4 regions of the Cytobacillus kochii genome follow, and region 3 is predicted to be linked to each of the others. Evidence: riboswitches for the same ligand, from Rfam matches in the RefSeq annotation. Region 3 holds a riboswitch; each other region holds the start of a gene.

Region 1 (7,877 bases), 1.1 Mb from region 3:
ATCATCTTGTTCATAAGCAATTATATGAAAAAAAGAAGCCAGCTTTTTACATAATAAATAGTTTCACGCTTCTTTAACATTGGCGTAATGAAATCACATGTTCATTTATTGTATACAAAAAGAGCCGTCTATCTGACAGCTCTACTCTTTATTTAAGCATGTGCTTTACGTTCGATATCGGCAACAATTCTTTGACTCTTTAAGTAATCTTTTTCACGCTGTTTTTCTACGCGCATCCTTACATCTTGTCTTTGGCAATACGTTTCATAACCTACACCGTATGCTCCGTGCATGGCCTTTTCCATTTCGCTTGTGTAATTCAGCTGTAGCTGACTAATAATGAATCAATCCTTTCAAATTTTCGCCGTTTAAAGCGTTATAATGATTACAATAAAAATACTACACTATAAACTTACCCCATTCAAACACGATAAAACATGAAAATACGCTTTTTTACTGAATTTATCGCGATTGGTTTTATCCACCTCTTTTATTCATAAATTCATGGGTCATTACTTACAAATATTCATCTTTACTCATACACAAGTTAGAAATGACTATTTTGTCTGTGCAAAATACCTCTAATCAACAGTTAAGGCCACCTTTGTAAGATTAAGCAATATACAGAGAATTATTATCTGTTTTTTATTAAGCTGGTTGGTATTTTTACTTCCGATATACGAGCAAAGCGATTTTGTTCTGCTATCTTTGGATTTTCTCTCTGGATGCACGTGCAAATAGACTTTGTTCTGCTATCTTTGGTTTTTTCTCTCTCGATGCACGCGCAAGCCGCTTTTATTAGCAATTTTTCGTATCCTTAACCTTAATGAACGCGGAAACCCGATCATGGGGGAAAAGCGTTTTAACTTGATTTATTATTTTCTTTCTTAATAATACGAATTTCCCTCACTACTTGTTTCTATCAAATCGAATTTAGGGATTCTCTAAAAGCCGTCTAATCTACCTTTATTTGCATCAATTGTACTAGTTAGTCCCTATACATCGCCTTACCAAAAAAAGAAGCCTACAACTAAGTAGACTTCTTTAATAAATTTCTATTATTCAGTAACAGGTACAACTGCACCTTCATATTGTTCTTCAATGAAACTTTGGATTTCTTCAGAGTGTAATACTTCTAGTAGTGCTTTAATTTCTTCTTTGTCTTCATCCCCAGCTCTAACTGCGATTACATTCACATATGGAGAATCACTTTCTTCAAGTGCAATTGCATCTTCCACTGGATTTAAGCCAGCATCAATCGCATAGTTAGAGTTAATTAGAACTGCGTCACCTTCTCCATTATTATATATTTGTGGAAGAAGTGCTGCTTCATACTCTGTATCAAACTTTATATTTTTCGTATTTTCCTCAATATCATCAATTGTCGCTGTCGTTTTATCGACATCAGCTTTTAGTGTAATCAAACCTTCCTTTTCTAACATTGTCAAAATACGACCGTGGTCAGGTACAGAGCTACTCATAATAATTGTTGCTCCTTCTGGAAGATCATCTAAGCTATCATATTCTTGTGAATAAACACCAATCGGCTCGATATGAACACCACCAGCATTAACAAAATCATAATCATTTTCAGCCATTTGAGATTCTAAATAAGGGATATGTTGGAAATAGTTCGCATCAATATCGCCACCCTCTAACGCTTGGTTCGGTACAATATAATCTTGGAAGGTTGTGATATCCAATTCAATTCCTTTTTCTTCTAATAAAGGTTTTGCTTCATTTAGGATTTCAGCATGCGGTACATTAGATGCCCCAATTTTTAATGTTTTTGTTCCTTCATCAGATCCTTCGCTACCTTCATCTGAAGATCCACAAGCAGCAATAAATAATGCAACAGCTGCAATCATTAAAACAGATAACCATTTTTTCATTTTTTAGCTCTCCTATCGTTTGTCTAGTTTGGAAGTAATCAAATCACCAATCATTTGAATGATAAACACGATAATTAAGATAATAATCGTTGCAATCCATACAACGTCATATCTACTTCTTTGGAAACCTTCTAAGTAGGCAAGATTCCCTAATCCTCCTGCACCTATGACACCTGCCATCGCCGTATATCCGACTAGCGCAATCGCTGTAACGGTAATACCCGAAACAAGCGCTGGCATAGATTCAGGAATGAGTACCTTCCATATAATTGTACTTGTTTTTGCACCCATCGATTTAGAGGCTTCAATGACACCTTTATCAATCTCACGTAAGCCAATTTCCACCATTCTTGCATAGAAAGGTGCTGCACCAATAATGAGTGCTGGCAATGCTGCATTTTCTCCAATCATTGTCCCTAAAATCATTTTTGTGAAAGGGATTAGTAACACAATCAAGATTAAGAACGGAATGGATCGAAAGACATTAACAAATGCCGCAATAATTTTATTAACTAGCTGATTTTGCCATATATTCCCTTTAGAAGTTAAGAACAAAAGTAATCCAAGAATAATTCCTAAAATAAACGTGGCTATAACAGAAATACTTGTCATATATAAAGTTTCTTTTGTTGCTTCCCACATTCTTTCCCAATCCACATTTGGTAGCCATTCATTAAGCATGGGAAATCACCTCCACGCCAACCTTCTGCGAATGAATATATTCAATCGCGCGGGTAACCTCATCCGACTCTCCATCTATATGAATAAATAAGGTACCGTAAGAGCCACTTTGTGTTTGGGATATCTTTCCTTGTAATACATTCACTGTTACATTGTAGTGACGAATTAAGTTTGTGATTAATGGTTGTTCCGCTGAACCACCTACAAATCCAAGTTGAACAATTTGGCCATTTGGATAAGCACTCAGTAAATGTGTAATCGTTTCCTTCGTTTCTTCCGGTTCGGTCACTTGTTGAACAAAACGCTTCGTAATAGGTTCTTTTGGCTTTTGGAACACATCTAGCACTTCGCCAATTTCAACAATTCTTCCACCTTCCATGACAGCCACACGGTGGCAAATCTTGCGAATGACATGCATTTCATGCGTAATTAACACAATAGTTAACCCTAAACGTTCATTAATATCAACAAGTAAGTCGAGAATACTATCAGTTGTTTGCGGATCTAGAGCACTTGTCGCCTCATCACATAACAGTACTTTAGGATTATTGGCAAGTGCTCGAGCAATACCTACTCGCTGTTTTTGTCCACCGCTTAATTGCGAAGGATAGGCATCCTCTCGACCATCTAGTCCGACCAATTTAATTAATTCATTAACTCTCTCTAGTCGCGCTTTCTTAGGTACACCAGCAATTTCTAATGGAAACGCAATGTTTTCTCGAACTGTTCGAGACCATAATAAATTAAAATGTTGAAAAATCATGCTTATTTCTTGTCTAGCCTTTCTTAAGCTAGCACCTTTTATGCGAGAAACTTCATTCCCAGCTACAGATACAACGCCTTCAGTCGGGATTTCAAGTCCATTTAACATACGAATCAATGTACTTTTACCTGCACCACTGTATCCGATTACACCGAATATTTCACCCTCGTTAATTTCGAGGTTAACATTGTCTACTGCATTTACTTTCCCGTTTTTCGTTGAGAAAATCTTTTTTACATCTTTTATTGAAATCATCTTATACTTCACCTCTTCAATCCAGAAAAACCAACACATTTATAGCATATCCATTGTTTTTAAAAAAAGCCTTCCTGCTTATGAGCAGAAAGGCTTGTTATGAAAATTCCTTTCTCTCATCTTTCAAAGCTAATGCTTTGAGTGAATTGGCACCATTTCAATTAAATGACGGTTGCCGGGCTTCAAAGGGCACTTCCCTCCACCTCTCTAAATAAGAGCAAACTATGAATATATTGAATTTTTTTGTGTACCTGTGTAATAGTATCATGTCATTGAAGTAGGTGTCAAATCTGAAAATAATAGTTGTTAGGCCCTTATATTTAATGAAGCAATACCGGTTGCCGCTTCAATAGCAGATTCAAGATCATCGATCAAATCTTCTACATTTTCAATTCCAATTGATAATCGGATTAAGTCTTCAGGTACACCTGCTTGTTTTAACCCATCTTGATTAAGTTGTTGATGCGTTGTGCTTGCTGGATGTATAATAAGACTTTTTGCATCACCTACATTCGCTACATGTGCGAACAGCTCAACCGAATTAATAACCTTCGCACCTGCTTTGCGCCCACCAGATATGCCAAAAACGACAACTGCCCCTGCACCTTTAGATAAATATTTGTCTGCTAATTCTTTATTAGGATGGTTGTCATCGCCCGGATAAAGTACCCAATTAACAGCAGGGTGATTATTCAAATATTGCACAATTTTTTTCGTATTAGCAATATGTTCTTTCATTCGAACCGTTAACGTTTCTAAACCTAAAGTGAATTGGAAGGCGCTTTGTGCACTTAGTGCTGGACCTAAATCCCTTAGAAGCTGCACTCTCGCCTTAGTAATATATGCTACAGGGCCAAGTGCCTCACTATATACTAAATCGTTATAGCTTGTATCCGGCTGACTTAATCCTGGATACTTCTCTGAATTCCAATCAAATTTACCACCGTCAACAATGATTCCCCCCATTGTCGTCCCATTCCCCAGTAACCATTTCGTAGCAGAATGAACAACAATATCTGCGCCATGCTCAATCGGCCGACATAGATAAGGAGTTGCAAATGTGTTATCAACCACTAACGGCACACCATGTTCATGGGCGATATTAGAAACCGTTTCAATATCTAGTACTTGTAAACTCGGGTTACCAATGGTTTCGGCAAATACAGCTCGTGTCTTTTCATTGATTGCTGCTCGTAGTTCCTCTTCATTATTCATATCGATAAGCCTAACGTTGATGCCGTACTTTGGTAAAGTGACTGTAAATAAATTATATGTACCTCCATATAAATTAGAGGCAGCTACAATTTCATCACCCGCTTGAACAATATTAAGAAGTGCTAAGTAAATGGCTGCTTGCCCGCTTGCTAATGCTAATGCGCCTGTTCCCCCTTCTAACAATGCAACTCTTTCCTCAAACACAGTAACCGTTGGATTATGAATACGAGAATAAATATATCCTGTTTCTTTTAAGCCAAATAAGTCTTGCGCATGCTCTGTATTTTGGAATTGATAAGCATTATTTTGATAGATTGGGACTGCTCTTGCCCCTGTTACTGGATCAGGTTTTAGCCCACCATGAACACCAATTGTTTCAAAACGAAGTTGCTTTTCTTTTTCTGCCATTTTACATCTCTCCTCTTTTTTAAATTGGAAAGAAAAGACGACCAAAAACCCTCTTCACAAAGAAGAGGGTTTATCATCTCTTCTTATCTATCAGAGCTTTTATGCTCTGCTGGAATTAGCACCGTGTATCAAACAACCGGTTGCCGGGTTTCATAGGGCCAGTCCCTCCACCACTCTCGATAAGAATATTTAATTTTCTAATTATTCTAAGGATAGAATAACAACCTTTTTTTGGGAAGTCAATCTTTTTTTAGTACATTTGATATATTTTTGATTAATTTTGATTTAACAGGAAAATGGCATCTAATTTCAATAATTGTCTAAAAGTCGATTTAAGGATGATATGCTTTTCATCCACTTGTTTCTTTAGACTTGTACGCCCTTGAAGCAAAGAATGAAAGTGGTCAGCAGTAGTTTGAATGTTTATATGATAATTTTTCAATGGGCGAGCATGTTTAATTAACAGCCTTTTACGGTCTAATGTCAAATACAATAGATTTTGTTCTAATTCTACTCGTATCCTTATAGGTTCCTTTAACATCATTAAAATATGATCATTTACTCTTAAAGATTGATTGAAATGATAAATGAGTTTCTCTATTGAAACCACCTCCTGCCCCGTCTTATATTCTATAATTCTGTTCCAAGAAATGATTTCCTTCTCCTAACTATCGACTTTAACCGACAGAACATTTTATTTCCAACAATGTTCACACCTATTTCCCGAGAAATATGTCAAAAGCTAGACTTATCGACAGAAAAAAGATACAGCCCATCGGTTCATCTGCATAGAATGAGTGAAAGGTGTATTTAAATATTTGCGCAAAACCCCTTGATTGAAAGCATAAGAAAACCACTTATTCCTAAACAATAAGTGGTTTTAAAATTGAAACTGTAATTCATATGATTGAATTTGCTCAAGTAAATAAGGTACGGAATGGAAAGCATAAAGCTTATCAACTAACTCTCCTTTTTTAAACACAAGTAAACACGGTACACTTTCAATTTCATACTTTTCGGCTACTGCTGGCAAAAAATTCAGGTCGGCTTTTCCTATAGGAAGGTTCTGCAACAGTTGCTCAGTAATTGTTAGCATTTTCCCGGCAACTTGACATGTCCCACACATAGGAGTGAATAAATAAAATAAGCCGGATTGCTTCCTTGCGATCAAATCATTTAAGTCATTGTTTGACCAGTCAATCATGTTATCACCCTTTATCTAAATACTCGGTATATATATCTATATTTGCGCTTATTAAGGCTGTAGCTAAATGATACGCGGGTGCCGCCTCGACTTCACGATACATTTTATCAATATAGATATGCTCTGCCTCTGGTAACTCTCTCTTAAATTGTTTACGAAGTTTTTCTCCTGATGCGTCAGCATCGACTAATATATAGACTTCCTTCCCAATTAAATAATCAATTAATTCATCCAACTTCGAAGTGCCAATCGTTCCATTTGTACATAAGATCTCTACAGGTTCTCTGATTAGTCCTTTCACTTTTCGTTTGTCAGATTTACCTTCAACAATAATCACTTTATTGCCATGTTCTATATGCATGCTCATCACCTAATATATATCATTTATATATTTTATAATAGTAAGCCTTTTTACATTTGAAAACTTTTCAGCACTTAGCTGGTATGTCTATATAGAAATTTAGAAAAAGGTCAAACCATTTAATGATTTGACCTTCTTTATTTAACTGCAATTAATCTTCTTTTGTCATTTCTTCATATTGTTCAGCTGTCATTAGCTTGTCAATTTCACTTGCATCGGATGGCTCAACAACGATCATCCATGCTTTCTCGTAAGGAGATTCATTCACAAATTCTGGACTATCGCTAACTTCTTCGTTAATCTCAACGATTTTACCACTAATTGGTGCATATAACTCAGAAACTGTTTTAACAGATTCTACGCTACCAAACGGTTCATCAGCAGTTACTTCATCTCCTACTTCTGGAAGCTCAACAAATACGATATCTCCAAGTTCTGATTGAGCAAAGTATGTAATACCAATACGAACTTTATCTCCTTCTGTTTTTACCCACTCGTGTTCTTCTGAATAACGTAATTCTTTAGGTGTGCTCATGTTTCATACCTCCATTAATTTAGGAAATTGTTTATTTTAATGACCGAATAAACGATCGTTTAAAACGTATAAAGCGCATCCACCATTTACAGCCAATTTTGTTCAAATTCTAGCTCTTTAAATCCGACTGTTACTTTCGTACCGTCTGTTGTTAATGGACGTTTAATTAACATTCCATCCGATGCTAATAAATCCAACAGTTCCGACTCTGAGGCCGTTTTCACTCGGTCTTTTAATCCTAACTCACGATACTTTTGACCGCTTGTGTTGAAAAACTTTTTCAGCTCTAACCCGCTCTTTTTGTAAAAATCTTCTATTTCCTTGCGGGATGGGGGATTTTCCACTATATGTATCGCATCATAGGCTATTTCATGTTCATCTAGCCATTTTTTCGCTTTTCGGCAAGTACCACATTTAGGGTACCAATAGAAAGTAAGTGCCATGTTTTCACCACCTATTTTATCATACCTATATTCATGAATACTATCGTTTCATTAGCATAACATATTTCTTTTTATTTTCATAACGAAGAATTGTAATTATTATCATATTAAAAACAAAAC
Region 2 (7,877 bases), 940 kb from region 3:
CGCAGCTCGCACATCACGGTAATAACGCTGCAAAGGATTTCTTTGTTGCAAGCTTTGTGCACCAACTATTCTCATTGCCCAATCGACCACTTTATTAGCACTGTTAGAGACAAGGTGTTTGATGGCTCCAAGTTCAGCTCCTAATTCTCCTCGTTTATTCGGTTCATTATCCCAGCGATCCGCTATAGAATAGAGTGCTGTTCGCGCTTTTAGTAGCTCGAGTTCCATTTCCCCAATTTTACGTTGCACTTCTGGTACTTCACTAATTGGACCAGGCAGGCTATTAGGTTGATATTCAGAAGCAAAAATAATGGCATAGTTCCGAGCTGCAATAGCAACGCCAATAAAGCAAGCAGCTGAATGTAGTAACCATGCATTAGGAATCGCATAAAAATGAACACCTTCTATTTCGACTAATGCTGTTTCTTCTACAATTACATTCTCTAACACTAGATCGTCACTACGTGTGCCCCGCATCCCTAGCATATTCCAATTTGATTCCACTTTTAAACCAGGGTTCTCATGCGGTACAAGGAATATACCAATTTCTCCTGAAGCTTCTATCGTTGCTGTAATAAGAGAAAAATCTAAGCCTGGTGCCATCGAAGCAAAAGATTTTCTTCCATTCAAGATCCATTGTGTTCCTTTTTTCACCGCAGTAGTCGCTGGTAGTCCACCACGGGTTGGACTGCCGGTTGCTGCCTCTGTTGCACAGCGGTTAATCAATTTATTATCTTTGATAACCGTTTCGCATAACTTGGCAAACTGTTCTTCCTTCCATTTCCGCTTAACCCTTAAATCATAGATAACACCTAAGTGCCAACCAATACATAAAGCCGTAGATGCATCACCTTGGGCAATCCTTTCTTGTATTAAGAAATATTCATATAAGGAAATCTCTTTACCACCATATTCTTTCGGAATCGTCAAACTTAAATAATTTGATTGTTTTAATTCTTCAAAATTCTCAAAAGGGAACTCTGCATTTTCATCAATCTTTTGCGCCCTCTTACTAAATCCTTCTGCTAATATCGTAGCTTTATGAAATAATTCTTCTTGTTGAGCCGTCTTAATAAATGGTCGAGCGAGTTGTTCAGCTAAATACGCTTCCTTAGATGAAGCTGTTATCGTGCTCATAGAATCCTTCCTCCCCGTCTGTTTCCATCTTCTCTTTAATACTCATTCATTAGGATAAATAAATATAGTAAAGGCTCCATTCCCCTTTACTATATCTATTATTTGAATTTATTATCTCTTATCTACATATTTAGTTAATTTATCCCCACCAATTTGAATAATTTGCACCAATACAACGAGGACAATGACTGTCGTAATCATAATGACATTATCATAGCGATAGTAACCGAAACGTATCGCTAAATCACCAATACCCCCGCCGCCAATAATACCTGCCATTGCCGAATAGCCGATTAAACTAATAGTCGTAATCGTTAAACCTTGAACAATTCCAGGTTTCGCTTCTGGGACAAGGATTTCCTTAATTATCATCCAAGGGGAAGCGCCTACTGCTACTGCAGATTCAATGACTCCTTTATCTATTTCTCTTAAGGATGTTTCAACCAATCTTGCAAAAAATGGAATCGCTGCTACAGATAATGAAACAGAAGCCGCTGTAGGACCAATAGTTGAACCTGCAATTAATTTTGTTAACGGCAATAGAGCTACTAACAAAATAATATAAGGAATAGAGCGGATCAAATTGACAATCCAACCAGTAACGGCATTTACAAATCTATTCTTTAAGAACAGCCCTTCGTCTGTAACGAATAATAAGATACCTAGTGGAAGACCTAGTATAAGTGCCGCAACTAAAGAAATGGCGACCATATAAATCGTTTGTAATACAGCTGTATTTAGTTCAGGAAGTAACGCCTGAATGGACTCAAGCAACATGTTCAACTACCTCCAAATTCTGTGTTCTATCTTGAATATATTGTATAGCTCTTTCTATTTCAGGTATTTCACCAGTTAACTCCATAATAAAAATACCAAGAGGTACTTCTTGAATATATTCAATCTTGCCGTGAAGAATATTTCCTTTTACTTTGAATGTTTGGAACAGTTCAGAAACAACAGATTCTTCTGCTATTGCACCTTTAAATTGGATTTTAATGATTGTTCCCTTCCTGTTTTCAATCAATTGTTGTGGTAAGTCAAATTGAAGAATACTCTGAATAAAATCTCTTGTAAGTGGTTCAATTGGATTCGCAAATATATCATACACCGGTCCCTCTTCTATGACCTTTCCATCTTGCATAACAGCTAACCTATGACAAATCTCTTTGACTACTTCCATCTCATGAGTGATAAGTACGATGGTTAATCCCAGCTTTTTATTAATTGATTTTAATAAGTTCAGGATTGATTTTGTTGTTTTAGGGTCTAGGGCTGAAGTGGCTTCATCGCAAAGTAAAACCTTTGGATCATTAGCAAGTGCTCTGGCTATTCCTACCCTTTGCTTCTGACCACCACTTAATTGCGTGGGATACTGATGAATTTTATCTGCTAAACCCACTAATTCTAATAGTTCTTTCACCCTGATATCTATTTCTTTCGGACTTTTACCTGCCGCTTTTAAAGCAAAGGCAATATTCTCATACACTGTCTTCGAACTCGCTAAATAAAAATGCTGAAAAATCATACCTATCTTCTGCCTTGCTTTTCTTAATTCTTTACTTGTTAAAGTCGTTAAATCAACGCCATCAATTTTCACTTCACCAGATGTCGGTCTCTCCAATAAATTTAGACAGCGTAATAAAGAACTTTTCCCTGCTCCACTATAGCCAATAATCCCGTATATTTCCCCTTCTTTAATAGAAAGAGATACATTGTCAACGCCTATTACTTGCTTCTTTTTGCTTTTATAAATTTTCACTAAATGATTGACTTCAATCATTTACCTCACCCTCCCTAAATCCTCTACAACATAAAATGAGCCTCTTTCACTTTGAAAGAGGCTCAACAAATGATTGTTATTAAACCTTATCTTTCAGAATGAAATCATTCTGCAGGATTTAGCACCTTCCCTTTAAAAGGAGGTTGCCGGACATCTTCGGGCCTGGTCCCTCAGTCTCTCTCGATAAGAATCATATTCAATTTATTGTGTTGCTTTGATAAAGGAAATTTTATCGGGTATTGAATTAATTGTCAATAGTATTTTGATTATTTATGCATTTACTTATCTTCCTCTTCGTTTAAACAGGAAGATAAAAAAAGTTGTTCCTAATAAAGCTGTGATTAGGCCCACATACAAGATGATTGCTGACGTTTTGAACTTTACTGTACTAGGTTGCTGTCCTTGTCCTTGTCCATGTCCCTCACCACCAGGCATACCTTCAAACCCTTCAGGTGGCTCAAAATTTCCTCCCTGCGGAAAATCTCCGTTGCTTTGCGGACGTTCAGGCATTTCACCATCAGCGTTTCCTTTATTTCCATTTGGCGGTTGAAATCCTTCTCCTCCTTCTTGACCTTCCTGGTCATCACCACCAGCTCGGCCAGGGAACATGTTATTAACTTCAGAAGCTTGTGATTCTACTTCTAATTCACCTGAGAGCTGAGCAAGTATCGATTCTGATCTCGCCTCAGCAAATGCTGGTAAACTCTCATCACCCTGCACCGCTTCGAGAAATGCTTCTGTTGTATAAAACTTGGTAAGATCCTGTTCGACATAAGGAAGAATCAATGCACTAATTTGTGTAGTTGTATTTTGGTAAGACTCTTTTGTCATATAATCTTCGGCTATCTGTTTAAGATACGCTTCATATTGTTTTTTATATTCTTCATTAGATAATAGTGCATTAAGTAACGGTCTTTCTTCTAAGGTAGTACCAGCTATAGGTTCAGATATACTGAAATTAATCGTATCTTCACTCAATAAATCACTATTTCCGATGCCACCGGTGAAGTTGTCCATTCCGCCTTGTGGTGCTTGGTCTTGTTTGTCTTCACCTTGGTTTTCTTCAGCAGCTGAGAAATCTCCATTCATTTGTCCACCAAATGCCATACCAACTCCAAAGCCACCAAATGCCATATTATAGTCCCACGGAATAACTGAGAACTTACCATCATTTTCATATAAATAATAGTTATGCTTCATTTGTCCTTGGTAACTATCCATGCTAACAACAGCCGTATTTACTGCAAAATATCGTAATACTTGATCCACATCTAAGGTTTCTTCTAAATCGCCACCATTATTGATACTATCTAACATATCTATTAACGCTTGTTCATCTTGCTCCTCTGATTTCAAGTTTAAACCTGAGTAATCATCAATATCATCACTTACCCATTTCAAGTCACTATTTGTACCATCTGGCTTGTACAATGATCCATATGGATTTTCAAAATATCTTCCAAGCATCACTTCGTCTACTTGTTCAACACCTAAATATAATCCCCATTCCTGACCATTAATGGTCACATACATATAAGAATAAGCAGGTGTGGGTAACCCCATATTCTCCATTAATTGATACGATAAATATTCTCGCATTTGCGTAGCATCACTAAATTGGTTATTTAGATTCAACTTTTTCAATCCATATAAAGTTTGATCAGTATAGTAATCAAAATCTATTTTGAAGCTATAACGATCAGAATCTTCCATTCTAGCAACTGAAGAAAGGGAAGAATTCCCCTTTGTCCGAACAGCTACTTGGTTCAATTTAGTTCCATTTATCGTCACATTTGCCATCTTATATTCTTCTTCCGTCGGATTCTCTAATATATCTTCCCAATCATCTTCTGCAAGGGTTAACTCAACTTGAGTCACTTTATTTTTATTGAATACTTTTAAAACGTAAGAGTGATCAACTACTTCCCCTTTTGGAAGTAAATGAGGTAGAAAGAATAGAATACCAACAAATAAAACAGCCAACATTAGAAAAACGAGAACGACATATTTGCGTTTAATCATATTCCTTTCTCCTGTTCATTTACGCTGTGAAATTACCGTCATAGCTTAACATTACAGCCGATTCTACCCCGCTAAGGTTCGTTACATTATTTACCACTTGAGATTGATCTTTTTTCATTCTTACTTCATAAGTAATTTCTACTTGATTACCATTCATGATAGATTTGGATTTCATCATATGTTTATTAGTGACCTTTGATAATAGCGATTCAAGTTGAGATTCCACACCTTCACCCCCATATTTTACAATGAGTAAGTAAGGGTTCTGAATCGTAATTTTGTTAACGAACAATACAAGTACGAGACCGATCAATAAACTACCTATAATCACTAATGGAATAAAGCCTGCTCCGCAAAGAATACCGGCAACAATCGCCCAAAAAAGATAAACAAGATCCATTGGGTCTTTAATTGGTGTACGAAAACGGACAATGGACAAAGCACCAACCATACCTAGTGATAACAGGACATTTGAGGAAATTCCCATAATAATTAATGCTGTAGCCATGGTCATTATGATGAGGGATATATTAAAAGTATGTGAATAAATCACACCTGAAAATGTCTTCTTATAAACTGCATAAATAAATAGTCCAATCGCAAAGGCCATGAATAAACCAATCAGGGAGTCTATAATTGAAAAACTCTCCGTTTTTTCTAAAAAGCTTGATTTAAATACATCTGAAAAATTAACACTTTCCATTCTTCTCTTCTCCTATTCTCACTATAATCCATACATTCTACTTAATTGATATTTTGAATACGTACCCTTCCTGCGATCAAGCATTTGTAGAAGCATCTTAATGACATCGGGAATGTATTCATCATACTTGACTTCAAGTATCATCAATTGATGATCAAGGGATGGTACCATAGGCATTGTCGTATTTAAAAAGTCAGGATTCCTTAAGCTTGTACGAATATTGCTATCAAAAGTTAAACGGACATTACCATATGGATAGATATAAACATCCCTCTCATAATCGACAACCGTTACTGGCTTCAATTGATAACGAACCATGTTATGGAAAAGTTCCCTCATTAATGGTCTGGTATCATTCTCCATCCATAAAATATCGCCAGCTCTAATAAGCTCATATTCTTCTGCTGTCATCCTACATTTCTCTTTATAGGTCAGATTATTCTTCTTACTTTTCTTTTCTAGATTAATTGTGTCAAAATCATCATTATATGTGCGAACCCTATATTTTGCACGGTTCATATAGCCTTCTTTTTTTTCAATTAAAGCTTTGTTTTCAAAGTTATCAAAGTATACGCTACGAACATTATATCCCCCACTCCCATTTGAATGAGGGTCCGTATTCATAAAGTAACTTAAGCGTTTTTTAAGTAAAACCCCATCCATTTTTGAGATTTCATGTTTAAGCTCTTTCCTTCCTTTCAAAATCGAACACATCCTTTAGATATACGTTTTAATCTCATATTCTTCGTACTTCTCATTTAGCCATTCCGTATATTCACTTGAAAGCTTAGACTCTATTAAAGTCTCTTTTATTTCTTCTTTCACTTCTTCGTAATTGGCTTCTTTCGCTTCTTTATGATCTGTTACTTTTATAATGTGATAACCATAATCTGTTTTAACTGGATCACTCACTTCGTCCACTTCCATAGCAAAAGCCACTTCTTCAAATGCTTCTACCATTTCACCTTCTCCAAAATACCCCAATTCACCGCCATTATCTTTATTTGAATCATCGGTTGAATAAGAAGCTGCTAATTCTGAGAAATCGTCACCATCATCGAGTTTTTGTTTTACTTCTTTGGCAGTATCCTCATCTTCCACTAGGATATGACTTGCTTCTATCTCTTCTGCCTGAGCATAACTTTCTTTATTTTCTTCAAAGTATGTTTCCATCTCATCATCAGTAATTTCAATTCCTGGTGTGATCAATTTCTTTGAGCCTAAATAGATTTCGATATTATGTTCTATAGAGTCATAGGATACCCCGTTTTCATCTAACACTTCTTTAAATGCCTCTTCTCCCCCATATTGCTCCATATAGGCATCCATTTCTTCAGCCACTTCTTCTTCAGTTACAGTTACCTTCTCCTTATCCATTTCTTGAAGAACAATTTGATCAGATATTAATGTATCTAGAACAGAAGTGCCATATTGAGACATTAACGCTTCATTCAAATCATCTTTGCTTATATTTTCTCCATTGACTGTCGCTGCTTTTGAATGACTATTGTATAAAACAACAGCAACTACGACAGCAGCAACAAACATACAACCAGTGGCAATCAATAATTTATTCTGTTTCAACTTGCTTTTCCCCATTTCCTTGTAACGTTACTTCTACTGTTTTCTTTTCCCCATCACGATAAAAACCTATTTTAACCTTATCGCCAATCGAAAGATCTTTATAAAGAGATTCTTTTAAGTCATTAGCGGTTGTAATGGTTTGATCACCAATTGAAACTAAGATATCCTCAGCTTGCAACCCCGCCTTTTCTGCTGTCGAACCTTCCTCTACTTGGGTAATAATGGCACCTTCTTCTACATTTTTCGGTAATTGTTCTTGATAAAACTGCGGTACTTGATTTAAGTCCATCAAACCAACACCTAGATAAGGTCGAATGATTTTACCATCCTTCATTAACTGATCAATAATGCTCTCGACATCATTACTTGGAATGGCAAAGCCTAACCCTTCTACGCCACTATCAGCTATTTTCAAACTATTAATACCAACCAAATTCCCATTTGAATCAATAAGTGCTCCACCACTATTCCCAGGGTTTATTGCTGCATCTGTTTGAATGACATTTAAATCCCATTCTCCGGCTGAGGTAGAGACTTCAATTGATCGATCCACTGCACTTACAATTCCTTGAGTTACTGTTCTGGATAAATCTAAGCCTAGTGGATTGCCTATCGCTAACACTTGATCGCCGGCACGAAGGTTTGAAGAAT
Region 3 (7,877 bases):
ACAACGAGAGCCATAAGACTGCACCCAACCGAATTTTGTGAATTGGAATCCGGCTAATTTTTCACCGAAGTATTCGACCATATCTGTGCGTTCGAATTCGCCATGAACAAACACATCAAGGCCTAGCTCTTCTTGAATATCAATCCACTTTTTAATTTCCGTTTTGATATATGTTTGATAGTCAGTAGCAGTTAACTCTCCTTTACGCCATTTTAAACGATTTCTTCTCACTTCTTGTGTTTGTGGGAAGCTTCCAATCGTTGTTGTAGGTAGGAGTGGTAGTTGGAAGGCTGTTTTTTGTGCTGCTTGACGAACAGAATAAGGTGCTTCGCGCTCTGCTAGTGATGATGGTAAGTTTTGAATGGCTGTTTGTACTTGTTGATTGTTTCTAATAGAAGATTGATTTAGCGCCTCTATAGCAGTTCGTCTCTTGTTTACCTCATCTTGGATTTGCTCTTTTCCTTCTCTTATTCCTTTTGTTAGCACTACGATTTCTTGTAATTTTTCATCAGCAAAGGCGAGTGCGGTCTTTAATGTATGATCAAGTGTTTCTTCAATTTTGACTGTAACGGGTACATGCAATAAGCTGGATGAAGGCTGGATGATTAAGCGATCCTTCGGAACAATTGCTGTAATTTCTTCTAGAAGAGAGAGCTTATTATCAAGTTTGGCGCCCCAGATATTACGGCCATCGATGACACCTGCAGCTAATACTTTATCACTTGGGAAGCCGAATTTTTGTAAGGAAGCGAGGTTTTGACCTGCATCATGGACAAAATCAAGGCCGATCGCTTGCACAGGTAAAGAGGTAACAGCTTCATAATGAGTGATGCTTTCAAAATACGTTTGTAAAATGATATTTATCTGTGGTGCTGCCTCGTGTAATGTTTGGTAAACTGCTTGATAGAGTGAGATGTCTTCTTCTGTGAGGGTAGTGGCTAAAATAGGTTCATCGATTTGCACCCACCAGGCACCTTCTTGCTGTAATTCTTTTAAAATTTGTGCATAAAGAGGAACGAATTGATTGACGATTGATTTGAATTCACTTTCTTTATAGCCTTTTGATAATTTCACAAAAGTAATCGGGCCCAAGATAACCGGTTTTCCGTCGATTTCAAGCTTCTCTTTTCCTTCTTTATAAAAGGCAAGTGGCCGGTTTTCAGCAAGTGTTGGCGTGAGGTTGGTGAGTTCTGGCACGATGTAGTGATAGTTTGTGTTAAACCATTTGGTCATTTCAGCTGCCACGGCATCTTTGTTCCCTCTGGCAATATCAAAATACGTTTCAATATCAACCTTCCCACCTCTGTATGTAAAACGCTCAGGAACAAGTCCAAACATCACAGCTGTATCGAGGACATGATCATACAGTGTGAAATCACCAACCGGGATGAGATCAACGCCAAGTTGTTTTTGTTTCTCGAGAGAGGATAAACGTATGACTTCCATTTGTTGCAGAAAAGTCTCTTTATTCAACATACCACTCCAAAATTGTTCGAGAGCTTTCTTCCACTCCCGCTTCTCGCCAATTCTTGGATAACCTACATTTGAGCTTTTTACTTCAGTCATTTTAAACACTCCTTTTATGATTGTATTTTCTCAACAAAAAATCTCTCTATCTATTATTAAATGAGAGATTCATACGCAATATTAACTAGAGTTGAGACCATTTGATTTGCTCAACACGTATTCATCACTCCTCTCTATGCATCCGTAGAGTCTAAGTGCAAACAACAGACAGGTCTCCTGACTTCAGATCATCGCTCGTTATCCCTTCCCATTTCTATTATGAAATAGTGGTTAATGATAAGTCGCTCTCCTTCACAGTGGCGGGACCGTGCCGGCATTCCACCGGGCTTCCCTTTTAAGCAATCATGCATCTGTTGCCTTTCTTATTAAGTTTTGAAAATACAAAAGACCTCTCTAAATTAAAAATAGAGAGGTCTTAATCCTCTCTTATTTGCCAAAGCTATTACACTTTGCAGGAATTAGCACCTTTTTAACAAAAAATTGTTAAAGGTTGCTGGGTTTCATCGGGCCAGTCCCTCCACCTCTCTGAATAAGAGAATTACATATTTATAATATTTTGAATTTTACAGATAGATTAGCATAATAAATGGAAGCTGTCAAAATAAATTCTTCATGAGTGATATAGATCATCAGATTCAAGCCACTTGCGAAATTTATGTAGATGGTAATAATGCTTGCCATTAAGAATGACTTTTGGTGCGTGAGGATGCTTCTGTAATAGATCCTTCATGTCTGCTTCACTTAAATAAAAGTAAAGATGAAGGTGGCTTTGCTCCACGAGTAAATGATTCATATTACCTTCATTTTTACTACTAAATTGCTTCAACCCATTGCCTATGAAATAGCCAAGTAATGCTAAACCGACGGCAATCCAAATAAAATTCAACTCGAATTCCAATTTGTACTCCCCCTTAAATACATATATATCTACTTTAACATCTCCTAACGAATAGTAATAATATATTTTTTAGTGCCGAATCCGATCAATGCCCCCATAATTAAACCAATCTACCCTGTCTATCGCACCATCTTTCATAGATTGTATACTTGTCCGAGAACAAAATTGGCCAAGCTGTATATATTGATATTACTTAGTGTTTTTCTCGGGTTTGTGATGGAAAAGGCTATAGTTAGCACAAAGGAGACTATTAATTTTGCTGAAGGAGAGAAGTGAAGTGTTATGAATCTATCTGTTATTATTCCCATTCAGAATGAAGAATCTACGTTGTCAGCCGTTTTAGAAGAGTTAGTGAAGATTGAGCCATATGAAATCATCGCTGTTTTGAATGGTTCAACAGATGGATCGGAGAAAATAGCGGAAGCATTTGAATGTAGAAAGCTTGTTTATAAAGAACCTCTAGGGGTGGATATTGGACGAGCAATTGGTGCAAGGGAGGCAAAAGGAGATACGCTTCTTTTTATTGATGGTGATATTGTCGTTAGAGCACAGGAGCTACAAGCACTGCTTGATGGCATTCGGGATGGGGCTGATATTGCCCTAAATGATTTAAGCTGGACAATGAAGCGCCCCATTAGACCACATCCGACAGCAGTATCAAAGTTCTCTCTTAATCATTTTTTAGGTAAAGGTGAGTTATCCGTTAATTCCTTAGTCGCTGTTCCTCATGTGATGAAAAAATCAGCGCTTGATACAATTGGTTGGGAGAATTTAGCTTGTCCGCCATTAGCTCATAGTATAGCTGTGATGAAAGAATTAAAGATGAGTGCACCAGTCGCCATTGACGTGATTGCTACAAATAAGATTCGACCGAAACATCAACAGAAGATTACGGGCTCCTCTTTTTCATTTTCAACAAGTTTAATAATTGGTGACCACTTACGTGCAGTGGCGCAACTGATTGAAGAGAGAGGATATCGCGGTGGTTTAAATGATGGCAGGCGAAATCGGCAATCTTTTAAGGAATATGTACAAGCCTTTTCGGTAAAGGAAGAGAAACGAGCGAAGTATAGTGCGATTATTCCTGTAGGGAAGGAGCCGGATACGATTGCTGAAGTGATTGCTGAGGTAAAGAAGGCAGGCATTGATGAAATCATTGTTGTGTTAAATGGAGCAGATGAACGAACAAAGGAAAAGGTAGAAAAGTCAGGTGTGAAAGTGATTGCGTTTGACCAGGCACTCGGACATAACATTCCAAGAGCGATTGGTGCGCTTCACAGTACAGGAGATATCTGTTTGTTCTTAGATAGTGATTTTGTTATCAAAGCAGAAGATTTAACCCCTTTTATACATGCTGTAGAAGAAGGGGCAGATATTGCTTTAAATGATTTAGAGATATTGCTCGACCGTGCCCATCCGTTGCATTCTGTGAGTGCTGCTAAGTACCTTCTGAATATGGCGCTGAAAAGAGAGGACCTCACCGTTAATTCTCTCACTGCTATTCCACACGCAATGAGCAGGAAAGTGATTGAAGAGATTGGTATCCTCACATTAATGTCTCCACCTTTATTTCAAGCAAAGGCAATTCTAAAAGGATTTAAAGTCGAATCCATTCATTATGTCGATGTCGTCAAGCCAAATAAAATTAGAAAACAGCATCACAGGCAAGCCGATGGTCGGGTCGAATCAACTGACCGGATTCTAGGTGACCACATTGAAGCATTTTCATATTTACTATCGTTCAATCAGAGATGCGGTTATACAGATGGCAACCGAAAATGGGACATGCTCCAAGGTCAAATAGATAGAGTTGCTGTTATTGGTCTCGGCTATGTTGGTCTCCCACTGGCTCTCCACTTAGCAAAAAAGGGCTGTCATGTAACGGGCATCGATCAAGATACTCATAAGATTGAGTTATTACAGCAAGGGAGCAGTTATATTCCTGATGTAAAAGATGAAGAGCTGCAAGCGGTTCTAAATTTCATTCCAAAACATACGGATGCAGCTGTAGCTTTGCTTAAAGCCGCTGAGTATATCATCGTCACAGTTCCAACCCCAATTGACGAACATCATGAACCGGATTTAAGAGCGATGATTGCAGTTACTAACTATCTTTGCCAATATTTACAGACGGGACAAACGATTATTTATGAAAGCTCTACTTATCCGGGAACAGTAGAAGAGGTGATTGAGCCTATATTCACACGCCATCACTTTCAAGCTGGTGAAGACTACTACTTATGTTATTCACCCGAGAGAATTGATCCAGCAAATAAGCAATATACATTAGCGTCTATCCCAAAAGTGATTAGTGGTCAAACAGAGAGCTCTCTTGCGAAAATTGATCAGTTTTATGCAAAGTATTTTGCTCAAGTTGTGCCAGTAAGTTCACCGAAAGTTGCAGAGTTAGCAAAGTTATTTGAAAATACACAGCGATTAGTCAATATTTCACTAGTGAATGAGTTGGACGAGCTATGTGATCGATTAGACATTGATTTTTATGAAGCCCTGCAGGCAGCTGCGACAAAGCCATTTGGATTTACTCCTTATTGGCCTGGTCCTGGAATAGGTGGACATTGTATCCCTGTTGATCCGATATATTTACAATGGAAACTCAATCAATACGGCTTAAGCAGTCAGCTTGTAGCAGCAGCAAGAAAAATTAATGATACGATGCCTCAAAAAATCGTCAAAAAAGTAGAAGCTGAATTAGCAGGGGAGACTGGGGCAATTCTTGTTGTTGGCCTAGCGTATAAAAGGGATGTGAACGATGTCCGTGAATCCCCAGCTTTAACAATATTTAACGAACTCTTGCAGAAAGGTTATCAGGTAGACTATCACGATCCTTATGTACCAACTGTTGTTCTTGAAAATAAAAGCTATCAATCCGTTCCGTTAACAAAGGAGACATTATCAAAGTATCAATTAACCCTGCTTCTTACTGACCATAGTAATTTGGATTATAAACTTTTATCGAAAGTAGAAAATATCATTGATACGAGGCATGTATTAAAAACAGGGAAATGAACAAGCAATACCATATTCCTTGTAAGGGGGTGATGCCACTTAAGGATGTAAGGAGACGATGCTTTTTGGATGGTTCGTGTTTATCTTTGATTGTCCCTATTAGTCGGGATGCGAGTAATCAGTATGTGAGTAAGTTGATCCAGACCTATCAATCTATCACAAATGTTGAGCTAATCTTTGTTGCCCATAAATCACTAAATGTTGATCCGTTTCGTCTCGTAGTAAATGATGCTTGGCAACATGTCTACGAAGCACATGTCATCGGGGCAAAAAAGGCAACGAGACCATGTATGTTATTTTTAGATCTCAACCAACATATTACGGTACCAACGCTCCAGCAATTTTTACAACCGCTGATGGACAATAGCGCGGACGCTGTTCTCAATAATATGGACTATGAATTTCAAAAAAAACACCGCCACATTCCTTCTACTATTTTCCCGCAAATAACCAATGCTTTTATCCATCGTTCGGATTTAAAAATAGACCAAATCATGTTCGTCCCTTATGGACTCTCAAGAAAAGCAGTAGATACTATTGGTATCGATACGCTTAGCAATCCTGTTGAAGCACATGTGAAATTAGTTCAACAAGGCTATGTATTGTCACATCAGCTTCCTATTCGAAATATCTTTCAGCTGCAAAATCAAGTGTGGGATAGGAAAGATGACAGGAGAAGAATAGACGATTATTTACAAGCTTACACACAAAGATTCCCGCCTAATAGCCGATCAAAGTTTTCTGATGGTGAAAGAAGATTAGATGTACTAGATTCTGTTATCCAGGGCCATCAGCCAACTATTAGAAAAAATGACCATGCCAACAACCCCTTATCCCGGTTATCAGTTATCATCCCAGCTCAAAATGAACAAGCGCGAATTAAGGCAGTAATTGAGGAGTGTATGCGATTAGGTCCGTTAGAAATCATTGTTATTGTGAATGGGTCAAATGATCAGACAGCGGTTCATGCATATGATGCAGGGGCAACGGTTATTCAGTTTGCTGAAAAACTAGGTTTAGATACTGGTAGGGCGATAGGTGCACACTTTGCCACCGGCGAGATTTTGTTATTTGTTGATGGCGATTTTGTCATCGCGATGGAAGACTTACAGCCATTTGTACAGGCTGTAGAGAGGGGCGTTGATGTTGCAGTAAATGACCTCAATGCTAGCATAAAACAGCACTGGCCGCTTCATTTAGTTACTGCCTGTAAATACGCAATAAATGTAGCTTGTAATCGAGCTGATTTAGGTGTGGGCTCCATTGTTGCTGTCCCCCATGCCTTGAGAAGGAAAAGTATTGAAAAAGTCGGTGTTGGGTCACTAGCTAATCCTGTATTAGCTTACGTAAAGTTAATTGTTAATCATTGTGTAGTCGAAAATGTACACCATGTAGAAGTGGATAAAATCAATCGCTTTCGCCCGCATACTCATTATGCTAATCGAAAAGGATGTCTAGCCCCGACTACTTCAGTCATCGTAGGTGATCATTTGGAGGCGATGATATATTTAGGGAATTTACAAAAAAAAGGAGAGAAAAAGAATGGCTTGTAAAAATGAAAGTTGTTTTGATGTATGTCTAAAATTGGTGGTAAATACGAATAGCAGACGGGCAGAAACGTCCGTTGAGTGCGATGAAGCTTGCGGTGGTATCGAGTTCGAATTTGAAAATGGCGTCATTCAAATCACTTTACCACTTGTAGCTTGTGTGGAGACGACATTAAAAGATGATTTAAGTGCGAGTGCAGAGCTAACAAGCTTATCTTTACCAGGCTATCAATAAACACAAGGAGTGAATGGAAATGGCATGTAGTCATAAAAGTTGTTTTGATATTTGTCTGAAAATCATGGTAAATACGAGAACAGGAAGAGCAGAAACGGAAGTGCAATGCGATGAGGTCTGCCCAGGTCTTGAGTTTGAATTCGAAGATGGCATCATAATCATCACGATTCCACTAGTTGCCTGTGTGGAAACAACCTTAAGAGACTCCTTGCGTGCAGATGCACAACTCGTCAGTTTATCTTTGCCAGGTTATTCTTGAACAAATAAGGAGTCCGGAACCTGATACCATTTTGGTGTGAGGTTCTTTTTATCATAAAAGATGGATGGTAGATGCGTTTAAGAGTGAGGAGGAATAGAGAGAAACTCTTGTCTAGTCGGTCAAAAGTCGATTTAAGAACTGCGGGAAAAAAGGAAAACAGTCGCTCTTGTGATGCTAATATATGTTGATAACGAGAAAAAAGAGACACCGCCGAATAGGAGGGGATATCTCACTTTTAAGCCCTGCTCGATTGGAGAGAAATAGAAAAGAGAAAAATCAATTATGTGCACCATCCTCAGAGATGTTGAATTTTTGCTCTTCATTTAGGCTGAAAAGGGCTAACGAGAGCCAAGTATGCATAAATTGCGAATCACTCAAACGGAA
Region 4 (7,877 bases), 150 kb from region 3:
TGTGATGGCCATGCCTTCCTCATCAATGGTACCGACAACAATGGCTGCTCCGTACTGATGGATAAGCTTTGCAGCAAAGGCGAATCGGTCCTCACCATCTTCTAAGTTAATCGAATTGATTATAGCTTTGCCTTGAGAGTAGGTAAGAGCTTTGGCGATTACTTCATCATCAGTTGAATCAATGACTAGGGGAACTTTGATTTTTTTCGTTACTTCAGCTAAAAAATGGTCCATATCTTCTATTTCATTACGATCAGGATCAGCAAGACATATATCAATGACGCTTGCTCCTTTTTTAACTTGGGCTCTAGCAATTTCCGATGCTTCCTCATACTTTCCTTCATTAATCAACCGTTTGAATTTTTTTGAGCCAATGACATTTGTCCGCTCACCAACCATGATCGGTCTAATAGATTCATCATAGGTAAGGGGTTCAATACCTGATAGTTTATGCTGTCTCTTTTTAGTAATGGGACGGGACGGTACATGGGCTAATGCTTGACTGATTGCTGTGATATGCGCTGGTGTGGTACCGCAACAACCACCGACGATATTCACCCAGCCCTGTGTGGCAAAATCCAAAAGCTTTGTAGATAGAGATTCTGCTGTTTCGTGATAACAGCCGTCTTCATCTGGTAAGCCTGCATTAGGATAACAGCTAACACCAGTTGAAGAGAGTTGTGCTAGAGAGCGAATATGCTCTTGCATAAATTCCGGTCCAGTTGCGCAGTTGAGCCCAACAGCTATTGGTTTCATGTGCTCTATTGAAATGTAAAATGCTTCGATGTTTTGCCCTGCCAAAGTGGTGCCCATCGGCTCTATTGTCCCTGATATCATAATAGGGAGTTCTTTCTTTGTATGATGAAAGGCTTCTTTAATCCCTAGGAAAGCAGCTTTTACATTAAGGAGATCTTGGCTTGTTTCTATTAATAATAAATCTACACCACCGTCAATGAGTCCTATGGCTTGTGTACGATAATCCAGGACTAATTGTTTAAAAGTTGTTCCACCGGTGACGCTTAATGTCTTAGTAGTTGGTCCCATAGATCCTGCTACATATCGCGGATGATTAGGCTTGTCGTATTTATGCGCTGCTTTTATAGCAATTTCAGCCGCTCTGCGGTTTAACAATTCACTTAAATGCCCAATATTATATTCTTCTAAAACGATACGCGTCGCTCCGAATGTATTTGTTTCAATTATATCTGCCCCTGCCGAAAGATAAGCTTCATGAATGGATTGGATCAATTCAGGTCGCGTAAGTGTGAGGTATTCATTACAACCTTCTAGATCCTCACCACCAAAGTCATCTGCTGTTAGGTGGGCTTCTTGTAGCATGGTGCCCATTGCCCCATCCATGATTAAAATCTTTTCTTTCATTTGTTTAGTGATGGCTACTTTTGACATAATGATGCTCCTTCTTCTGTTGATCTTTTCTTCTAATATGATTGGTCAGTTCGGTTGTGAGTTGATATCTAAGGAAAGGGGTAACAAGGTAGATGCCTTGAAAGAGTTCTAAGGCTGCATCGATCAACTCTTTTGTAATTAATAAGCCTTCTTTCTCAGCAAGAATAGGGTTAACGGCTTTTGCCATTCTGTCGCGGGTCGTTTGAGTAATCTTGATGCCAGGCACTTCGTTATGAAGATACTCTGCATTTTTGCTGCTAATCAGTGGCATCATTCCGATGAAAATAGGTGAGGAAAGATGCTTTGTTGCCTCATGAATCTCTAATAGTTGTGTTATTGAAAACACTGGCTGTGACACGAAATAATCAGCGCCTGCTTTTATTTTCCTTTCAAGTCGGGCAACAGCTTTATCTAATGATTTGACATGAGGATTAAATGCTGCCCCGACAGAAAAGACGGCATTTTCACCAAGTTCAGAACCTGAAGGGGAAATTCCTTCATTAAATTGTTTAATCATTTCTATTAATTCAAAGGAAGATAAATCAAATACAGATGAAGCGCCTGGGAAATTGCCAACTCTTGCCGGATCCCCAGTTATGGCTAAAATATCATGCAACCCTAATGTATGAAGACCCATGAGATGTGATTGTATGCCGATTAAGTTTCGATCTCTACAGGAGAGGTGGACAAGTGGTCGAACGTTTGTATCCTTGTGGATGATATGTGCTAGGGCTTCATTTGCGATTCGTGGTGTGGCAAGAGAGTTATCTGCGAGTGTAATTGCATCAACACCAGCATCTTTTAAGGCTCTGGCACCTTCAAAAAATTTAGCAGTTGATAGCTTCTTAGGTGGGTCTAGTTCGACGATGATGGTGCGTTTTTCTTGTACAAGTGTCTCTAACGGCGTATTGGTGCGTTCGATTGTAATTCTCTCTATTTTAGGTTTCCTTTTATTTGTTACTTGTTTTTCAAGAATAGGTACAGCATGCCTAACTTCGTCTGCAAATGCTTTAATATGGCCCGGTGTCGTTCCGCAGCAACCACCAAGCAGCCGAACACCTTGCTTAAGGAAGGACTTCGCTGATTTTCTAAAATAGTCTTCGCCTTCCTTATATTGAATCGTACCATCGATATAGGCAGGTAGACTCGCGTTAGGATATGCAGATAAAAACGCGTGCTGAGGTAATTCAACGGAGGAGAGTGTCTCTAACATATGATGTGGACCTAAACGGCAGTTTACCCCGACAACATCTGCCCTTTTAGCTTCTAATCTTTTTAAGGCGTCATTAATTAACGTCCCATTTTGTAAAATAGCGACTTCTTGTAAAGACACTTGTGCAATAATAGGTATATCCGTTTCTTTTCGGGCAATAGAGAGAACCGTTTCTAGTTCTTCTAAATCATAATATGTTTCAAGAAGGAGCCCATCTACGCCTTCTAACAATAAGCAGTATAGCTGTTCACGAAAGTTACGTTTAATTTCATCTAGAGGAATAGAGAGGGGATTTAATCCTCGTACACCTCCAATTGTGCCGAGCACATATGCCTGATGATGTTGAATACTAGATCGTGCCAGTTTTACAGCCGCACTATTAATCTCTTTGACTGAATCCTCTAGGCCATACCGTTTCAATTTTAAATAATTCGCAGCATAGGAGTTTGTTTGAATTAAATCCGCACCTGCCCCGAGATAAGCTTGATGAATGTGCTGAATTTGTTCCGGTGCTGAGAGGTTCAATTCTTCAAAACATGTATCTGTACCATAAGAATAAAGAAGTGTTCCTATCGCACCGTCAGCAATTAATACTTGGTTCTTCATTTTTTCAAGGAAGTTCAAAGGTCTCACTCCTTCAATTCATTATTTTGTTGAATTCAATGGATGAGAAGCCAAAGAGAAAATAAAAAAGGCCCTCAAGAAGAAGGCCTATTATCATCATAGTCATCTTCTCATCTTTCAAGCGTATAGCTTGTAGGAATTAGCACCTTTTCAATAGCGTTCACTATTGATGGTTGCTGAGGTGTCATCGGGCCTATCCCTCAACCTCTCATGATAAGAAATAAAAAATATTTTATTGAGTAAAATTTACATGAATGAGCCTATGTTTGTCAAATAAAAAGTTAGAAAATTTAAAAATAAATAATTGTATAAGCGTTTTTTTAGAAAATGATGTAAAGAGGAAGATATACTTGAAAACACTATTCACAGCAGTTATAATGTTAAAAGTGTGCAGAACAGAGAGAAACGCAATCAATAGTTGCATTTGTTATGTCTTTTCTGTATAATAGACAATGTTGGTCTTTGACTGCGATGAAGTGAAAGGTTGCTGACACACCCGGCCGCTTTGCCATGGCGAGTGTGTGGGAAATTTTCACGGAGAATGTCTATATGAAAATAGGCGAAAAGGAGGGAAAATAATGGCAAAACAAAAAATTCGTATTCGTTTAAAAGCTTATGATCACAGAATTCTTGATCAATCTGCTGAAAAAATCGTTGAAACTGCAAAACGCTCTGGTGCGGCTGTATCTGGTCCAATCCCATTGCCAACTGAAAAGTCAGTTTACACAATTCTTCGTGCGGTGCATAAATATAAAGATTCTCGTGAGCAATTCGAAATGCGTACACACAAACGTTTAATCGACATCATTAATCCAACACCACAAACAGTCGATTCATTAATGCGTTTAGACTTACCATCTGGTGTTGATATCGAAATTAAACTTTAATTAATACATTAAAACAATCTAGGAGGTGTGACTGAAATGACCAAAGGAATCTTAGGAAGAAAGATTGGTATGACTCAAGTATTTGCTGAAAACGGTGATCTTATCCCGGTAACAGTGGTTGAAGCTACTCCAAACGTTGTTCTTCAAAAGAAATCAGTTGATACTGATGGATACGAAGCAATCCAAATCGGTTTTGAAGATAAACGCGAAAAGCTTTCAAACAAACCGGAAAAAGGACACGCTGCTAAAGCTGATACTACTCCTAAGCGCTTCGTTCGCGAATTACGCGGAGCTGACTTAGCTGAGTATGAAGTTGGTCAGGAAGTCAAAGTTGATATTTTCGCTGAAGGTGAAAAAATTGATGTAACAGGAATTTCAAAAGGTAAAGGTTTCCAAGGTGCAATTAAACGCCACGGACAATCTCGCGGACCAATGGCACACGGTTCACGTTACCACCGTCGCCCAGGTTCAATGGGTCCTGTTGCTCCAAACCGCGTATTCAAAGGTAAATTATTACCTGGTCGCATGGGCGGAGAACAAATCACAGTACAAAACCTTGAAATCGTAAAAGTAGATGCAGAACGCAATCTTCTATTAGTAAAAGGTAATGTACCTGGCTCTAAAAAAGCGCTTCTAAAACTAGTAAGTGCGGTTAAAGCAAAGTAATAACCCGGAAAGGAGGAAGTAAGAATGCCTAAAGTTGCATTATTAAACCAAAGTGGTTCACAAGTTGGCGATATTGAGCTGAACGACTCAATCTTTGGTATCGAGCCAAACAACCACGTGATGTTTGAAGCTGTTATTATGCAAAGAGCTTCTCTACGTCAAGGAACTCATAAAACTAAAATTCGTTCTGAAGTAGCTGGCGGAGGACGTAAACCATGGCGTCAAAAAGGCACAGGTCGTGCTCGTCAAGGTTCAATTCGTTCACCACAATGGCGCGGAGGCGGTACTGTATTTGGTCCTGTACCACGCAGCTATAGCTACAAATTACCTAAAAAAGTTCGTCGCTTAGCTATCAAATCAGCGTTATCTACTAAAGTTGCGGAAGAGAACATTCTAGTATTAGAAACTCTATCTTTCGAAGCTCCAAAAACAAAAGACTTTAAAGGTGTACTTAAAGGTCTTTCTGTAGATTCTAAAGCATTAATCGTAACTGCAGACATCGATGAAAACGTAGCATTATCTGCTCGTAACATCCCTGGAGTAACAGTTGTTACTGCTAACGGAATCAGCGTATTAGACGTTTTAAATCATGATAAATTGATCATGACGAAGCAAGCGGTCGAAAAAGTAGAGGAGGTGCTTGCATAATGGATGCACGCGATATCATTAAGCGCCCCGTTATCACTGAACGTTCTACTGACATCATGGCTGACAAAAAATATACTTTTGAAGTTGATGTAAGAGCTAATAAAACTCAAGTTAAAGATGCTGTTCAAGAAATCTTTGATGTAAAAGTTGAAAAAGTGAACATCATGAACTACAAAGGTAAATTCAAGCGCATGGGTAAATTCGGTGGTTATACAAACAAACGCCGTAAAGCGATTGTTAAACTAACTGCTGACAGCAAAGAAATCGAAATCTTTGAAGCTTAATTTCTAACAAGAAGAGGAGGGAAATGAAATGGCGATTAAAAAATACAAACCTACCTCTAATGGTCGTCGCGGCATGACGGTATCTGATTTCGCAGAAATCACTACAGACAAACCAGAAAAATCTTTGCTTGCTCCAGTAAAGCGCAAAGGTGGCCGTAACAACCAAGGTAAGTTGACAGTTCGTCATCAAGGCGGCGGTCATAAACGTCAATATCGTATCATCGACTTTAAACGTGACAAAGATGGAATACCAGGTCGCGTTGCTACAGTCGAGTATGATCCAAACCGCTCAGCTAACATTGCACTAATTAATTATGTAGATGGAGAAAAGCGTTACATCCTAGCTCCTAAGACTCTTAAAGTAGGCGCAGAAGTAATGTCTGGTCCTGAAGCAGATATCAAAGTAGGTAATGCATTACCACTTACAAACATTCCTGTGGGTACTGTAATCCACAACATCGAACTTAAACCTGGTAAAGGTGGACAGTTAGTACGTTCTGCTGGAACAAGTGCACAAGTACTTGGTAAAGAAGGTAAATACGTATTAGTACGCTTAAACTCTGGTGAAGTTCGTATGATTCTTGCTACTTGCCGCGCTACTGTAGGTCAAGTTGGTAACGAACAACACGAATTGATTAACATCGGTAAAGCCGGTCGTTCTCGTTGGTTAGGTAAACGCCCAACTGTACGTGGATCTGTTATGAACCCTAACGATCACCCACACGGTGGTGGTGAAGGTAAAGCTCCTATCGGTCGTAAATCACCTATGTCTCCTTGGGGTAAACCAACTCTTGGATACAAAACACGTAAGAAAAACAATCAATCTGATAAATTTATCGTACGTCGTCGTAAAAAATAACGGGATTGAACTACGGTTCCAAAGACGGGCCGTAGAACAATCACGAAGGGAGGTTCAATCATGGGTCGCAGCTTAAAAAAAGGACCTTTTGTTGACGAACATTTAATGACAAAGATCGAAAAGTTAAATGAAACTGATGGCAAGCAAGTAGTGAAGACTTGGTCTCGCCGTTCTACGATCTTCCCACAATTCATCGGACACACTATCGCAGTGTATGATGGTCGCAAACATGTGCCTGTTTATGTTACTGAAGATATGGTAGGCCACAAGCTTGGAGAATTTGCTCCAACACGTGCATACAAAGGCCATGGTAATGATGATAAGAAAACAAGACGTTAATGAGAGGAGGGCATTATAATGCAAGCTAAAGCTGTTGCAAGAACAGTTCGTATTGCTCCTCGTAAAGCTCGTTTAGTCGTAGATTTAATTCGAGGTAAGCAAGTAGGTGAAGCGGTAGCGATTTTAAATTTAACTCCAAAAGCTGCTTCTCCAATCGTAGAAAAAGTATTAAAATCTGCACTAGCTAACGCAGAGCACAACTACGAAATGGATGTTAATAATTTAGTAGTTGAGCAAGCATTTGTTGACGAAGGACCAACTTTAAAACGTTTCCGTCCACGCGCACAAGGTCGTGCTAGCGCAATTAACAAACGCACAAGTCACATCACAATCGTTGTATCAGAAAAGAAGGAGGGATAATCTGTGGGTCAAAAAGTAAATCCAGTCGGTTTGCGTATCGGTGTCATCCGTGATTGGGAGTCAAAATGGTACGCAGGTAAAGACTACGCTGATCTTTTACACGAAGACCTGAAAGTTCGTGAGTACATCACAAAACGCTTAAGCGATGCATCTGTTTCTAAAGTAGAAATCGAACGTGCAGCTAATCGCTTAAATATCACAGTCCATACTGCAAAACCAGGAATGGTTATCGGTAAAGGTGGTACTGAGGTAGAGGCGTTGCGTAAAGCACTTAACGCACTTACTGGCAAACGTGTTCACATCAATATTCTTGAAATCAAAAAAGCTGACATCGACGCGAAATTAGTAGCGGAAAACATTGCTCGTCAATTGGAAAACCGTGTATCATTCCGTCGTGCTCAAAAACAAACTATTCAACGTGCTATGCGCGCAGGAGCTAAAGGTATCAAAACAATGGTATCTGGACGTCTTGGCGGTGCTGATATCGCTCGTTCTGAATCTTATAGCGAAGGAACTGTACCACTTCATACTCTTCGTGCTGACATTGATTATGCTACAGCAGAAGCAGATACGACTTACGGTAAGTTAGG

What was found. Region 3 has a riboswitch for S-adenosylmethionine ahead of metE (5-methyltetrahydropteroyltriglutamate--homocysteine S-methyltransferase). Riboswitches for the same ligand answer to the same signal wherever they lie in the genome.
Region 1: it holds a riboswitch for S-adenosylmethionine, as region 3 does, so the genes downstream of both, LG276_RS19335 (O-acetylhomoserine aminocarboxypropyltransferase/cysteine synthase family protein) here and metE (5-methyltetrahydropteroyltriglutamate--homocysteine S-methyltransferase) in region 3, are expected to answer to the same signal.
Region 2: it holds a riboswitch for S-adenosylmethionine, as region 3 does, so the genes downstream of both, LG276_RS06650 (methionine ABC transporter ATP-binding protein) here and metE (5-methyltetrahydropteroyltriglutamate--homocysteine S-methyltransferase) in region 3, are expected to answer to the same signal.
Region 4: it holds a riboswitch for S-adenosylmethionine, as region 3 does, so the genes downstream of both, LG276_RS00635 (bifunctional homocysteine S-methyltransferase/methylenetetrahydrofolate reductase) here and metE (5-methyltetrahydropteroyltriglutamate--homocysteine S-methyltransferase) in region 3, are expected to answer to the same signal.

The regions. Positions count from the first base shown of each region.
Region 1 is NZ_CP085254.1:3,784,364-3,792,240, forward strand. Features, by position in the region: gene LG276_RS19315 (hypothetical protein) at 153-305, opposite strand; gene LG276_RS19320 (MetQ/NlpA family ABC transporter substrate-binding protein) at 1,059-1,892, opposite strand; gene LG276_RS19325 (methionine ABC transporter permease) at 1,905-2,573, opposite strand; gene LG276_RS19330 (methionine ABC transporter ATP-binding protein) at 2,566-3,591, opposite strand; SAM riboswitch class I at 3,705-3,809, opposite strand; gene LG276_RS19335 (O-acetylhomoserine aminocarboxypropyltransferase/cysteine synthase family protein) at 3,898-5,214, opposite strand; SAM riboswitch class I at 5,295-5,400, opposite strand; gene LG276_RS19340 (hypothetical protein) at 5,489-5,824, opposite strand; gene LG276_RS19345 (thioredoxin family protein) at 6,095-6,418, opposite strand; gene LG276_RS19350 (toprim domain-containing protein) at 6,423-6,785, opposite strand; gene gcvH (glycine cleavage system protein GcvH) at 6,931-7,314, opposite strand; gene LG276_RS19360 (arsenate reductase family protein) at 7,401-7,757, opposite strand.
Region 2 is NZ_CP085254.1:1,223,291-1,231,167, reverse strand. Features, by position in the region: gene LG276_RS06660 (acyl-CoA dehydrogenase family protein) at 1-1,137, opposite strand, end outside; gene LG276_RS06655 (methionine ABC transporter permease) at 1,249-1,914, opposite strand; gene LG276_RS06650 (methionine ABC transporter ATP-binding protein) at 1,904-2,917, opposite strand; SAM riboswitch class I at 3,001-3,107, opposite strand; gene LG276_RS06645 (CotH kinase family protein) at 3,200-4,939, opposite strand; gene LG276_RS06640 (DUF4956 domain-containing protein) at 4,959-5,642, opposite strand; gene LG276_RS06635 (polyphosphate polymerase domain-containing protein) at 5,664-6,344, opposite strand; gene LG276_RS06630 (peptidylprolyl isomerase) at 6,360-7,226, opposite strand; gene LG276_RS06625 (S1C family serine protease) at 7,213-7,877, opposite strand, start outside.
Region 3 is NZ_CP085254.1:280,506-288,382, forward strand. Features, by position in the region: gene metE (5-methyltetrahydropteroyltriglutamate--homocysteine S-methyltransferase) at 1-1,566, opposite strand, end outside; cobalamin riboswitch at 1,716-1,896, opposite strand; SAM riboswitch class I at 1,951-2,063, opposite strand; gene LG276_RS01585 (DNA-binding protein) at 2,138-2,425, opposite strand; partial or broken gene LG276_RS01590 (glycosyltransferase family 2 protein) at 2,708-4,219, shown strand; gene LG276_RS01595 (nucleotide sugar dehydrogenase) at 4,211-5,452, shown strand; gene LG276_RS01600 (glycosyltransferase family 2 protein) at 5,518-7,005, shown strand; gene LG276_RS01605 (hypothetical protein) at 6,995-7,234, shown strand; gene LG276_RS01610 (hypothetical protein) at 7,254-7,493, shown strand.
Region 4 is NZ_CP085254.1:132,721-140,597, forward strand. Features, by position in the region: gene metH (methionine synthase) at 1-1,407, opposite strand, end outside; gene LG276_RS00635 (bifunctional homocysteine S-methyltransferase/methylenetetrahydrofolate reductase) at 1,385-3,244, opposite strand; SAM riboswitch class I at 3,352-3,464, opposite strand; gene rpsJ (30S ribosomal protein S10) at 3,823-4,131, shown strand; gene rplC (50S ribosomal protein L3) at 4,168-4,797, shown strand; gene rplD (50S ribosomal protein L4) at 4,822-5,445, shown strand; gene rplW (50S ribosomal protein L23) at 5,445-5,729, shown strand; gene rplB (50S ribosomal protein L2) at 5,758-6,588, shown strand; gene rpsS (30S ribosomal protein S19) at 6,649-6,927, shown strand; gene rplV (50S ribosomal protein L22) at 6,946-7,287, shown strand; gene rpsC (30S ribosomal protein S3) at 7,291-7,877, shown strand, end outside.